Regions from separate parts of the Alkalimarinus coralli genome, predicted to be linked through region 1. Evidence: predicted binding sites of a transcription regulator. Region 1 holds the regulator's gene; each other region holds the start of a gene.
The links. Region 1 encodes sigma-54, which starts transcription at its own class of promoters, with help from an activator protein. Its sites were predicted from a motif close to GTTGGCACGNNNNTNGNNT; they were not measured.
Positions count from the first base shown of each region.

Region 1 (3,556 bases):
AAGAAAAATAATGAAAACGTTAAGCGCCGACAACCTGGCAAAAAGCTATAAAAAACGATCAGTCGTCAAAGACGTCTCACTCTCAATACAAAGCGGTGAAATTGTTGGCTTACTCGGCCCCAACGGTGCAGGGAAAACCACATGTTTTTACATGATCGTCGGTTTGGTCGAAGCCGACAAAGGGAAAATATCAATCGATGGGGAGAATTTGACCCATTTACCCATGCATGGCCGAGCAAGAAAAGGGATTGGTTACCTCCCTCAGGAAGCGTCTGTTTTTAGAAAGCTAAGCGTTAAAGATAATTTAATGGCAATACTTGAGACACGGAAAGATCTTTCTAAAGCCGAACGCAAAGAGAAGATGGAAACCCTTCTTCAAGAGTTTCACATTACACATATAAAAGATAGCTTAGGTATGAGCCTGTCAGGTGGCGAACGCCGCCGTGTAGAAATCGCTCGCGCATTAGCCACTGAGCCGGATTTTATACTACTTGACGAGCCATTTGCCGGGGTTGACCCAATTTCTGTAAGCGACATCAAGCAGATCGTCACCCATTTGAAAGAGAAAGGGATAGGCGTACTAATAACAGACCATAATGTTCGGGAAACCCTTGATATTTGTGAGAAAGCGTATATCGTGAGCGACGGACACATTATAGCGTCGGGCACTGCGGAAGATGTTCTGTCAAACCAACAAGTTAAAGATGTATATCTAGGAGAACAATTTAGGCTTTAATAGTCTCCCCAAGCGTTACAGTGCTCAAATATTAATAATAGCGCTTGCCATGACTACTATTTTTTCAATCTCCTAACTAAAATATGATTAACCGGAAATAATAAAACAACTGACTCGGAAGTGGTTTACACTAAACCTGGTAGAGACAATAAAATAACTAAACAATGAGGAGACCTTGTTCATTGATGGTTTTGCATAAGGCGGTAGGTAATCAATGGTCATGAAAGCATCACTTCAGCTCAAACTAGGTCAGCAGCTGACAATGACCCCTCAACTGCAGCAGGCAATACGCTTACTGCAGCTTTCTACTCTTGATTTGCAGCAGGAAATCCAAGAGGCCCTTGAGTCCAATCCAATGCTGGAAATATCTGACGATGATCGTAATCGATCCGAGAACCCGGATACAGAGACCTCCTCCCAAGAGCAAAACACAGCCGATGATTCTGCATCGCAAGCTAAAGAGTCCATGGCAGAAGCCAGCTCAGAAGGCTCTGATGAAATTATGAACGCAGAAGACTGGTCTGACAGCATTCCAAATGACTTGCCAGTAGATACCGCATGGGATGACATTTACCCCAACAACGCACCGTCTGGTCCTGCCCCAGAAGAAGATAGCGACTTTGAGTCACGTAACAGCGTGGGCGAATCCCTTCAGGATCATCTGCTTTGGCAACTCAACCTGACCCCCATGTCAGACATTGATAAACTGATCGCCATGTCTATCATTGACTCAGTTAATACCGATGGCTATTTATCCAGCACCGTTGAGGAGATCTTATCCGGTTTTGCTGAAACCAATCAGGAAGAAGCGAGCGAGCACGAAGTTGAGCTAGACGAAGTACAAGCGGTTCTAAAACGAATTCAACATTTTGATCCGCCAGGGGTAGCCAGTCGAGACCTGCAAGAGTGCCTGCTAATCCAACTCAATCAGCTTCCAGATAGCACACCATGGTTACCTCAGGCAAAACTGGTCATCAACCATTACCTCAATCTTTTAGGCAACCGGGACTACGCCCAACTGATAAGACGCAGCCGCATAAAAGAGACCGACCTTAAACAGGTTATCAAACTCATTCAATCACTTAACCCTCGACCAGGCGAGCAGATCAGCGGTAATACACCCGAGTATGTTGTTCCAGATGTGGTTGTCAAAAAGGTTAATGAGCGTTGGAAAGTGGAGCTCAACCCGGAAATTGCCCCTAAGATAAGGGTTAATTCAAGCTACGCATCACTCGTTAAACGAGCTGACAGTAGTGCTGACAACACTTATATGAAGGATCAGTTACAAGAGGCCAAGTGGTTTATTAAAAGCTTACAAAGTCGTAATGAGACACTGCTGAAGGTTTCCAGTAAGATCGTGGAACATCAACAAGGTTTTCTTGATCATGGTGAAGAGGCAATGAAGCCTCTTATTCTGCATGATATAGCGGAGGCCGTAGATATGCATGAGTCAACCATATCAAGGGTCACCACCCAAAAATTCATGCATACTCCCAGAGGCATATTTGAACTTAAATATTTCTTCTCCAGCCATGTAAGCACAGCATCTGGAGGCGAGTGTTCATCAACCGCAATTCGCGCCATCATTAAAAAACTGGTAGCGGCTGAATCTGCCAAAAAACCGCTAAGCGATAGCAAAATAGCAACGATACTCGACGAACAAGGTATCAAAGTAGCAAGACGAACCATCGCAAAATATCGCGAAGCGATGTCAATACCCCCATCAAATGAACGAAAACGTTTAGTATAATTTTAGTTATGAGGGGTATTCAGAATTAAACGGTTTTGAGTCAATAAATGGATTAGCTAATATGCTAAGATTGTTGGCATCAAAAGATAGGCTTGGCGGGGCTTAACACAAGCCCAGGCAAAGCGTCATCAAGAAAGTAAAGTGAAAAACAAAGGCAATGAAGTTCTGTTCCCTTGCTGATCACTGCCAGGAATTGAGTTAACGCTATTCGGATGTTTCACTAGTAGACTCATTGCTAGTCGCACATTCAAACGCGCCTCAATATGTAGAAGATTTCAGGGAACACAAAAACGATACTAGGAGCGAAATATGCAATTGAATATTACGGGACACCACGTTGATCTGACAGACTCTTTGAAAGACTATGTTAGCAGCAAGCTCGAAAAGCTTGAACGACACTTTGACCATATCAGCAACGTTCAGGTTACATTATCAGTTCAAAAACTTCGTCAAATTGCAGAAGCGACCCTTCATATCAGTGGCGCCGATATTCATGCTACAGCAGAGCAGGAAGACATGTACGCAGCAATAGATATGCTGGTAGACAAGCTCGACCGTCAAATTCTTAAGCATAAAGAGAAGAATGTCGACAGACTTCACGGTGCATCCGCACGATAAGTTACTTGCCATAGAATAGAATAAGCATTAATAATGACCGATACGTCAGTTTCAATTCAATCTATACTGTCTCCCGAGCTGGCTCTTTGCAGCCTGCCCGGGAGCAGCAAAAAGAAAGTTCTGGAAGAAATTGCGCAGCGAATAGCGCAACAATATCCAGATATTAATGAAAACACGATCTTTAACAGCCTGATCGGTAGAGAACGATTAGGCAGTACTGGCATTGGTCAAGGAATCGCAATTCCTCACTGCAGGCTGGAAAACTGCCACAAAGTAATCGGAGCCTTGCTAACGCTTAATCAGAAAGTGCCCTTTGATTCGATCGATAATGAGCCTGTTGACCTGCTGTTTGTACTTATCGTCCCACAAGAAGCAACCAGTGAACACTTGGAGTTACTCAGCCAGCTGGCAGAGAAATTCAATAATACCGAACTGTGCCGAAAGCTTAGAGG
Region 1 is NZ_CP096016.1:649,196-652,751, reverse strand. It holds gene lptA (lipopolysaccharide transport periplasmic protein LptA) at 1-11, shown strand, start outside; gene lptB (LPS export ABC transporter ATP-binding protein) at 11-736, shown strand; gene MY523_RS02870 (RNA polymerase factor sigma-54) at 957-2,486, shown strand; gene hpf (ribosome hibernation promoting factor) at 2,796-3,104, shown strand; gene ptsN (PTS IIA-like nitrogen regulatory protein PtsN) at 3,138-3,556, shown strand, end outside.

Region 2 (3,556 bases), 1.1 Mb from region 1:
CGAAGGTAAAAAGGAACCCCAGCCCAACGCCAATTATCAATTTCAACTTTCATGGCGACGAATGTTTCTGTTTCACTCGAAGGAGCTACGCCCTCCTCGTCCAGATAACCAGCGACGGCGACGCCGTTCGAAATACCTGAACTGTATTGGCCCCTAACGACTTTTTTTTGTACGTCCTGATCGCCCAGTACTCGAAGCGCTCTAAGCACTTTTACTTTTTCATCACGAACGGCATCCGGGTTAAACCGGGCAGGAGGCTCCATGGCGACAATACACAGCAGTTGCAAAAGGTGGTTTTGCCCCATATCCCTAAGCGCACCCACGTGATCGTAAAACTGTGCTCGCTCCTCAACCCCCAAGGTTTCAGATATCGTAATCTGAATGTTATCGATATATTTCTGATTCCACTGAGACTCAAATATTGTGTTGGCAAACCGCAAAACCAGCAGATTTTGAACAGTCTCCTTCCCCAAGTAATGATCGATTCTAAAGATCTGCTGCTCTTTAAAGTGGCGGCACACCAGTTGGTTTATTTTTTTCGCAGAAGCCAAATCTGAACCAATAGGCTTTTCCAACACTATTCTACTTTTTAAGCTATTTAAGCGGGCCTTGGCTAACCCATTACATATTTTTCCGTACAGCGCTGACGGCGTAGCAAGATAAAATATCTTATTGCTGTCGGCTTGCTGTTCAACCAGCTCCTTTAGCTCACCGTAGTTATCAGGCTCTGTTGCGTCAAATGACAAGCAGACAACATGTTTTGTGAAAGACGCCCACTTTGATTTTAATTTTTTATCATTAAGGTCGTGTTTAACCCCGACAGACTTGTGCAACGTTTCGATAAAGTCTTTGTGCTCTCGTCTAAATAAAGCAACCAGCCTCCACTCATTAGGAAGCCTCGCGTCAGCGTATAGCGAAAACAGTGCTGGCAAGAGTTTGCGGGTAGATAGGTCTCCAGTTGACCCAAACAACACTAAGTCAAATGGCTCATTTAACGGCATCATAATCAATACGGCCCCTATTACAAATTGACTCGCTGAACAACTTCGGATGTAACAACGGTAAAGCCACAAAACTGAAAAAGAGACATGCTTACCGCAGTCAGACTTATCGTTATACCATAGTTTATTAGGGTAAGGCCAAACAGCATCCTAGCCAAGCATTTAAAGATTATGTCGATCAATAGAGACCAGCCTGACGATAGTGATCAGCTAGAATAACATGCCAAGGCCTTTGCTTGATGCGTGCACAAAAGGTGTGCAGGATGCGAAATATCTTAAGTTGAATGTCTTAATATCGCCCGTAAATTGATTCTGGCTGCTCGTTAAAAATCACTATTTTCTGCATATAAAATAGCGTATCCCTCTGTTATTTCGTAATATTTTATATCTGGCATATCAATTGCGTTTACAGGAATATGGTTAGAACCATTTGCACTTAAACAAATGATACTAGTGAAGAGAGAAACGATATGTCATATCTAGCGCCTTCCGAGTTTGCCACCAAGATGGTGGACGCCGGAGAATCAAAAATATTTATGTCTACCAGAGACACCTTAATCCGAGCGTTTATGGCCGGAGCAATATTAGCTTTAGCTGCGGTGTTCGCAATTACCGTCGCAGTTAAAACAGGAATGTTTTTACTCGGAGCAATATTATTCCCGGTCGGCTTTTGCATGCTCTACCTAATGGGCTTTGATTTGCTAACGGGAGTGTTTGTGTTAGCGCCTTTAGCGCTACTCGATAAGCGCCCAGGCGTTACAGCCAAGGGCGTGTTGAGAAACTGGGGACTAGTCTTTGTAGGCAACTTTGCTGGAGCCCTCACCGTCGCGTTTATGATGGCGTTTATTTTCACCTACGGGTTTAATGTCGAGGCTGGCCCTATCGGAGAGAAGGTAGCAGGCATTGGCGAAGCACGCACACTAGGCTATGCACAATACGGCGCTGATGGTTGGTTAACTATTTTTATACGCGGAATGCTGTGTAATTGGATGGTATCTCTCGGTGTTGTAGGCGCAATGATCTCAACGTCAGTTAGCGGCAAGGTTATTGCGATGTGGATGCCAATATTTCTATTTTTCTTTATGGGGTTCGAGCACTCAGTCGTAAACATGTTCTTATTCCCCTTTAGTATCATCATGGGGGGGGACTTCTCGGTTATGGATTACCTAATCTGGAATGAAATTCCAACAGCGTTAGGCAACCTAATCGGCGGTCTCGCCTTTACAGGGTTAACCTTGTATACAACACACGTCAAAACGGCACCAAAGCGCTCAGCTGAACCCTACATGAGCAAAGTGGCATAACCTTCAATAGGTTAAACAAGCCTAAACCCGGTAAATCTGTTTAGGCTTGTTTATACAATGAGTATTATGAAAGAAAAGCTCAAGGTTTCCCTTGGACAATGCTCTGATCGCGGCAGAAAGTCAGAAAACCAGGACAATCATGGCGCCCGCCTTCCCAATGATTCACTACTAGCACTGAAAGGCGTTGCGATCGCAATGTCTGACGGCATTAGTTCCAGCGATGTAAGTCATATAGCGAGCGAAACTGCCGTTAATGCATTTCTTGAAGACTACTACTGCACGTCAGAAGCCTGGTCGGTAAAAACCTCAGCCGAACGAGTGTTAAAAGCGACAAATTCCTGGCTAAACTCTCAGTCCTTAAAGGATTCAAGTCGCTACGACAGAGACAAAGGATATGTTTGCACTTTTAGCGCAGTCATTCTAAAAAATCTCACCGCTCATATTTTTCATGTGGGCGACTCAAGAGTCTATCGCCTCAATGAGAACGGCCTTGAACAACTAACTCACGATCACCGCTTATGGGAAACTGAAGAAAAAAGTTATCTTAGCCGGGCAATGGGCATGGCTGCCCAGTGCGAGTTCGATTATCAAGCGCTTCCCCTTCAAAACAACGACATTTATATCATCTGCACTGACGGGGTCTATGAATTCGTTAAGACACAACAAATAGTTGAAACAGTCAGACATTATAATGATGACCTGAATAAGGCCGCCCGCACGATTGCAGAGCATGCATATAACCAAGGTAGCGAGGATAACCTAACCATACAAATTGTTAAAATTGAATCACTTCCCACAGACGTTCACAACGACATTAAAAAAACTGCTGAAGCATTAAATCTTCCGCCAGCACTAACAGCCGGTGTTGAATTTGACGGATACGAAGTTCTGCGCCAGATCCATACAAGTAGCCGCAGCCTGGTTTACTTAGCGCAAGACAAGGTGTCTAAAAAGAACGTTGTCTTGAAGATACCGACATCAAATTCCCACGACGATAAGCGTTATATAGAGAGCTTTTTACTTGAAGAGTGGATAGCCAGACGCCTCAGCAGCGCTCATGTACTTAAGGCTAAACGGCCCGACCGGGAACGCCAGTACATTTACACTGTGTTTGAATTTATAGAAGGCCAAACCCTTGCTCAATGGGCAATAGACAACCCAAAACCATCGCTTGAAACGGTTCGCGGTATTGTAGAGCAAATTGCAAAGGGTCTACATGCATTTCATCGAATGGAAATGCTGCATCAAGAT
Region 2 is NZ_CP096016.1:1,754,257-1,757,812, forward strand. It holds gene zwf (glucose-6-phosphate dehydrogenase) at 1-1,004, opposite strand, end outside; gene MY523_RS07775 (formate/nitrite transporter family protein) at 1,472-2,305, shown strand; gene MY523_RS07780 (bifunctional protein-serine/threonine kinase/phosphatase) at 2,372-3,556, shown strand, end outside.
Region 2: MY523_RS07775 (formate/nitrite transporter family protein) is a predicted target of sigma-54. The motif match lies at 1,389-1,407, and genes of this name have one in related genera.

Region 3 (3,556 bases), 1.5 Mb from region 1:
GTTGGGGTTAACGGCTGAAGAGCATATAGCGGGCTTTCTTTATGTGGGAACACCCGAAGGTAAGCCGAAAGCGGTGCCAACTCATGATGTAAATACATATGTTAAAAAATGGAACTAAAAAGCAGCCTCTGGGTTTGAGTGGTTCTTCCTTATATGATCAAAGCCTTCTCAGTATCTAACTACCGCTCCTTAAAAGACATCGTATCGCCGTTGTCACGGTTGAATGTCGTTACAGGTCCAAATGGTTGTGGTAAGTCCAACCTATACAAAGCGCTACGCTTATTGTCAGATACAGCTAGAGGTAATTTAATTTCTTCTATTGCACAGGAAGGAGGTCTCGATTATACCTTTTGGGCTGGGCCAGACGAGTTCAGCAAATCAATGAAAGATGGTTCGGCGCCTATTCAAGGAAATGCAAAAAAGAAAAACTCACGGCTAAGGTTGGGGTTTGTCGGAGAAAATTTCGGTTATTCTATTTCGTTGGGTATGCCTCCTCCTCAGGGTTATGCTGGATATCAAGAACCGTCGATGTTTCAGTTTGACCCTGAGATCAAGCGTGAGTGCATTTGGGCTGGAAACACCTATCGTCCAAGTTCTTGCTTGATTGACAGAAATGGGCCTATTGTCAAAGTTCGTTCCGGTCGAAAGTGGGAGGTTTATGACACGCGTCTCAACACTTATGAAAGTATTTTGAGTGAGATAAGTGATCCTGTGTCAGTACCCGAGGTTTATGAAGTGAGGCAATCTATCCGGAATTGGCGTTTCTACGATTTGTTCAGAACTGATGCTGATTCGATTATTAGAACGCCGCAAATTGGCACGCGAACAACTGTTCTCGATCATGATGGCCATAGTTTGGTCGCCGCGCTAAGAACAATCTACGAAATTGGAGATCGAGACGCCTTATATGAATCTATAGAAGATGCGTTCCCTGGTGCCACGATTGGGTTTGAGGCTGATGCGGGTAATCGGTTTTCGCTTAAGTTTATTCAAAACGGACTGTTGCGGCCGTTAAACCAGGCAGAATTATCTGATGGTACGTTACGTTATTTACTGTTAGTGGCGGCATTGCTTACACCTCGACCACCTTCACTACTGGTGCTAAATGAGCCGGAAACCAGCCTGCATCCAGATCTGCTTCCAGCATTAGGGCGCTTAATTATTCGTGCGGCGGAGCAAACACAAGTTTGGGTGGTCTCCCACGCTTCGCGTTTAATTGCAAGCTTGGAAGCTAACAACGAATGCAACTCCATTGCTTTAAACAAAGAGCTAGGCGAAACATTTATTCTGGATCAGGGGTTATTGGATGCTCCAGCTTGGCATTGGCAAGATTAAACTTCGAGCATTCATTGCACCCAAAAATGTAGGTCTTTAAGTTTTGGTTTCAGCCCTTCAATACCACTTGCTTTATCTGCACGGGTGACGTGGTTGCCCCTCTGCGGTAACCGTTTGCCGTAAATCATATTATTTCTGTCCAATATTTTATTTAAATATCTTAAATCAATGGGTTAGGTGTTTTTGGCATTGCTATTGCTTTGTTACTGGTAATTAGAATTTTGCGGACACTATTAACCGTAATTGATTAAAACACTATTCGATTATATGCAGCACTGCATTTTTATATGCAGAACCGCATTTAATTTGTGGAGTAGCTATGAGCATTTCATTTGACAACGCATTAGGCATACACGAACAGGCACTGAACGTTCGGGTAAAACGTGCTGAGGTGTTAGCTAACAACTTGGCTAACGCAGATACGCCAGGGTTTAAAGCACGGGATCTGGATTTTAAAGCCGTGCTGAATAGCAAACTTAATCAGCCTGGTGAAGCCGCTCCGATGTCTGTTGCAAAAACAAACTCAAAGCATTTATCAACGGCGAGTGCATCCTCAGAATCACTTTTGTACCGAAACCCCACGCAGCCTTCGATAGATGGCAATACGGTCGATACTCAGCAGGAGATGGCGGCCTATATGAAGAACGCGATGGATTATCAAGCCAGTTTCCAGTTCTTAAATGGCAAGTTTAAATCAATTACAAATGCAATAAGGGGTGAGTAACGATGTCTCTTAACAGAATATTTGATATTGCCGGTTCGGCTATGTCGGCTCAATCCATGCGTTTGAATACCACGGCCAGTAACATTGCAAACGCGGATACTGCCAGTAGTAGCACCGATGAAGTGTATCGTGCGAGAAAACCTGTATTTGCATCGATTCAGCAATCAGTGATGAAAACAGGGTTTAATACGGCATTTACCGATATGCCAGAATCGCAAGGGGTTGAAGTAAAGGGAATTGTTGAAAGTGATGCCCCTTTGGATATGCGCTATCAGCCAGATCATCCTATGGCAAATGATGATGGGTATGTCATGTACCCAAACGTGAATGTTGTAGAAGAGATGACGGATATGCTTTCCGCGTCACGTAGCTTTCAAACAAATGTCGATGTCATGGATGCCGCTAAAACCATGATGCAACGAATTCTAACGCTAGGCCAATAACTCAGCATGTTCGAACTAGAAATAGCAGGAGTCAGTTATGAGCGATTTTAACACTGTTTCGCCAACCAACGATGTGTTGAGTCAGTACTCTTTTAAAACGCCAGAAAATAAAGGGACTGGTGATCTTGGCAAAAATGAATTTATGGAACTGATGGTTGCCCAGCTTAATAATCAGAATCCGCTGGAACCCCAGGAAAATGGTGAGTTTATTGCCGAGTTGGCCCAATTCAGCTCGCTGGAAGAGATGCAGTCGCTGACCGCTACGGTGGAAGGATTTACGTCCAGTTATCAGTCCACACAAGCGCTTCAGGCTTCTGCGATGGTTGGCCGATCAGTACTGGTTAATGCTTCTACGGGGCCAACCTCTGTTGCAGGCACTATTAGCGGTGTTGTTGATCTGCCTGCCAGTACATCTGACTTACGAATATCGGTCTTGAACGAGTCGGGCGAACTAGTGAATCAATACGACATGGGGCAACAACTTGCCGGTCAGGTTTCGTTTTTATGGGATGGTAAAAATAACACAGGTGATCAAATGCCTGCCGGTAGATACACCATAAAAGCTGAAGCCAGTTACAGCGGAAAAACGGAACAGGTTGCTACAATGCTGAGTGCGAATGTGGATAGCGTATCCATTGGAAGCAATAGTGCAATCACTCTGAATTTAGCCGGAATGGGTGGTGTGCCGCTAAACGAGATTCGTCAGATTAACTAATTGTGATCATTAAGGCCGCTAAAGCCGGCATAAGCCAAATTGCTTTAGTGGTAACCCATAACGTTGCCTTGCTTAAAAGCGGGTCTAACTACAACAGAGTACGAGGTGTTCCATGCCGTTTAACGTTGCACTGAGTGGATTAAAAGCATCTTCCCTGGATTTGGAAGTCACTGGTAATAATATTGCCAATACCAGTACGGTTGGTTTTAAAAAATCAAGAGCTGAGTTTGGTGATCTATATTCAAACGCGTTTCTAGGGGGCGGATCCAATTCGGTTGGTGATGGTGTACAGGTTCAAAATGTACGCCAGGTCTACAACCAGGGGAATATTAGTTTCAC
Region 3 is NZ_CP096016.1:2,143,119-2,146,674, reverse strand. It holds gene MY523_RS09490 (nitroreductase family protein) at 1-118, shown strand, start outside; gene MY523_RS09485 (AAA family ATPase) at 154-1,335, shown strand; gene flgB (flagellar basal body rod protein FlgB) at 1,655-2,059, shown strand; gene flgC (flagellar basal body rod protein FlgC) at 2,062-2,502, shown strand; gene MY523_RS09470 (flagellar hook assembly protein FlgD) at 2,540-3,217, shown strand; gene MY523_RS09465 (flagellar hook protein FlgE) at 3,330-3,556, shown strand, end outside.
Region 3: flgB (flagellar basal body rod protein FlgB) is a predicted target of sigma-54. The motif match lies at 1,518-1,536, and genes of this name have one in related genera.

Region 4 (3,556 bases), 1.1 Mb from region 1:
GGATTAAATCTTCTCGCTGCCTTTCAGGCCAATTGAAAACTTTTCCAGGTACGCATTGGGTTGTTTGCCGTCGTAGGTAACCCCGTCAACAAACTCTGACTGCGGTGCTTTAAAGCCGTCCTCAGTGGCAAAGTCCGGAAAGTCGCTGGCTTGTAGCTTGCCTTCTGCGATTAGCTCTTTGGCTGCCTGGGCATAAATATCAGGGCGGTAGACGCTTTTTGCGATATCCATATACCAGCTGTCGGGCTTATGCTCGGCAATCTGTCCCCAGCGGCGCATTTGGGTTAAATACCAGATGGCATCGCTGTAGTAGGGATAGGTTGCGTTGTACCGGAAGAATACGTTGAAATCGGGAACAGCGCGTTTGTCTCCTTTCTCATACTCAAATGTACCGGTCATGCTGTTAGCAATGACGTCGTAGTCTGCTCCTACATAGTTTGGTTGCGAGAGAATCTTAACGGCCTCAGGACGGTTGCCGTTGTCGTTAGCATCCAGCCACTGCGCTGCTCTGATTAGAGACTTAACAACGGCAATATGGGTATTTGGGTACTTGTCTGCCCACCCTTTGCTTACGCCAAATACTTTTTCCGGGTTGTTTTTCCAGATCTCATAGTCGGTAATAACGGGCACGCCAATGCCTTTAAATACTGCCTGCTGGTTCCATGGTTCGCCCACACAGTAACCTTCGATAGTGCCTGCCTCCATGGTTGAGGGCATTTGAGGTGGCGGTGTGACAGAGAGCAGTGCGTCTGCGTCAATTTTCCCTGATGTATCACCTTTGTGTGGTGCGTATAAGCCCGGGTTGATACCACCTGCCGCGAGCCAGTAGCGAAGCTCATAGTTGTGTGTGGATACCGGAAACACCATACCCATGTTGAATGGTTTGCCTTCATCTTTGTATTTTTCGATAACGGGCTTTAAATAGTCGGCTTTGATCGGGTGAACAGGCTTACCGTCGGCGTCTTTTGGTATGTGGGGCTTCATCTCTTCCCATACCTTATTGGATACGGTGATGCCATTGCCGTTTAGATCCATGCTAAATGCGGTGATGATGTGCGATTGCGTGCCAAATCCAATGGTTGCGCCAAGGGGTTGCCCGGCCAGCATGTGAGCACCATCAAGCTCTCCTGTAATAACCCGGTCTAGAAGCACCTTCCAGTTGGCCTGTGCTTCAAGTTGAACAAACAGCCCTTCGTCTTCAAAGAAGCCTTTTTCATAAGCAATGGCCAGTGGTGCCATATCGGTTAATTTTATAAAACCGAACTTAAGGTCTTCTTTTTCTGGCTCTGCAGCCTGCGTTATTGCGGGTAAACTCAGTGTGGCAGAGATGGATACTGACAAGATGAGTTTCTGTAACTTGCTTTTGGTCGCGGTAGAAATGCCCATGGGGACTCCTTTATTAGGCTATTTAAATTACTTATTTATGGGTATTTCAATGTATGTGCCATAATTTATATATTGTTATATGTAACAATAAGTTGGTGTGTTTTTGGTGTGTTTTTGCGAATCTTTTCAGGCAATAAGTTAATAATGTTGCACTCCTAATGGAGTATTTGGTTCAGGTTTGGTGCGCTTATCTGTTTTTTAGGTGCCTGATTATGGTGGGGATGGGCACCGAGATGGTGCAGAAAACGGTTTAAGCGGGTGTGGCCGAATAGAGACAACTGAATTTGCAGGGGCAATCAGCTGACTGAGTAAGCCTGGTGGAGAGGTTTTAAAGTATTGTCAGAGGTTCCCTACCATGAGGGTGCGTGTTAAATCAGCGCCCAATACCTATGAGTAGTGGCTGGGGCGAAATATCCACTCATACAGTTCACTGTCCATGTTTTTACCCATCAGGTTATAGGTTTTTAGCAGCAGGTCATGAGTTGCCATAATGAACTGGCTTCCAACGGTATATATTTCGTCCGACAGGAGTTGTGGATCATTCATATGGGTGAAGTGCGTTTTCAGCAGGCCCAAAAAAATGTTCATGCTTTGTTGGTTGTTATTTGAAGCCCTGGCTTGTTGAGTTATTCGATAGTTTTCGGCACTGCTATGAACGATTTTCGCTTGGGACTTGGCTTCTAGCTGGCGTATCTCATCTGCCAGGTACTTTATTTTTGAAACGGTTCTTTCTGTGTTGGATTTCTGTGCCGCGCAGTGAGTCGCTAGCCCTCTCGCTTGCGCCGCCGCTTCAATCAGGCGGGGTAGGTCGCATAAACAGTAGCTGGCAAGTGCACGGTGGTGTTCATCAAGTTTAGAGTGCCCCGCACGCTCAAAGAGTTCCGCATTAATTTTCAGGATTAAATTAATTAGGTGGCTGTGAAGCAGAAAGTTCTGCATTACACTGTCTTTTTGCCACTGCCTTCGAATGGTTACCCATTCTCCGTTCAGTTGCTGTAACTCAGGCTCTGTGAGCAGGCTCTCCTTGTTCTGACTGAGGTCTGTCAGATGCTGGGTGGTTGCTTTCTGGATGTTATACAGTCTGTTCTCAAAAAACAGGTCGCCGCCTAGGGATGCCAGGCTTGCCGCCCGATGGCGCTGTATTTCAAGCATTAAATCCAATAACTTTTTGCTGGTGGCAATCCCTTCAAGGCGCAGCTTGTGTTGCAGGTAGAGCATGTTGGCGTCTGTCGTGCTGTTATTGTTCGTGTTGAGCATATTTGGAATCCATTAAAAAATTTCTATTATTTTATGCATTGAGTATGCCAAAAGGGGTAGTTGTTTGGTTGCTTGATAGTTACTTTGAAATATCCTCTTGTCAGGGGGGCGTTCAGCTAATTATTTTTCTGCTAAGCTAATGATTTTGTAGTGGTTGAACTAAATCTATAAGGACGAGTCGAAAAAAGAGATTTAAAGCAGTTGCCAGTGGTTGGATTGATTGAATGAATACAGGGGTAATGTAGGTGCAGACACAAGGAAAGAAAAAAGTTCTATTTTTGTGCACAGGAAACTCGTGCCGAAGCCAAATGGCCGAAGGGTGGTCTAAAGCGCTGTTAAGTGATCAGGTTGAGGCTTACTCGGCCGGTGTCGAGACCCACGGGCTTAATCAGCATGCGGTTGCAGTGATGGCTGAGTCGGGCGTTGATATTTCAGGGCATTACTCAAAGCATATTGAAGACTTGAATGATATTGTTTTTGATCTGGTTTTTACGGTCTGTGACCATGCAAACCAGGTCTGTCCTTCGTTTACCAGTGCAACAAAGGTGGTTCACACCCCTTTTGATGATCCGCCAAAGCTAGCTGAAAAGGTGGCGGAGAACGGTGATAAATTGCAGTGTTATCGACATGTCAGAGACGAGATAAAACGCTTTGTTGAGTCAATGGGCGGGTTGTTGACTGCGTAGACTATCGCACTTTATTTTTGTGGGGGTTGCGAGTGTTGGCGCTTGGCTTATGTTAACTATTGATTTTGATTGGCGAAGCCGAAGAGACTGTAATTTATTTTGTACTTCCGCCTAGTATTCAACCCGGTTTGGGATGCTCAGCCACTCTTGCAGAAGGGCCTGACCTTCAGCGGGAATCAGTACAGACATGGCCATACTTCGTTGCCCAACCGGTTTTGCTATTTCCT
Region 4 is NZ_CP096016.1:4,371,409-4,374,964, forward strand. It holds gene MY523_RS19755 (CmpA/NrtA family ABC transporter substrate-binding protein) at 4-1,386, opposite strand; gene MY523_RS19760 (hypothetical protein) at 1,774-2,643, opposite strand; gene MY523_RS19765 (arsenate reductase ArsC) at 2,889-3,329, shown strand; gene MY523_RS19770 (nucleoside deaminase) at 3,441-3,556, opposite strand, start outside.
Region 4: MY523_RS19755 (CmpA/NrtA family ABC transporter substrate-binding protein) is a predicted target of sigma-54. The motif match lies at 1,431-1,449, and genes of this name have one in related genera.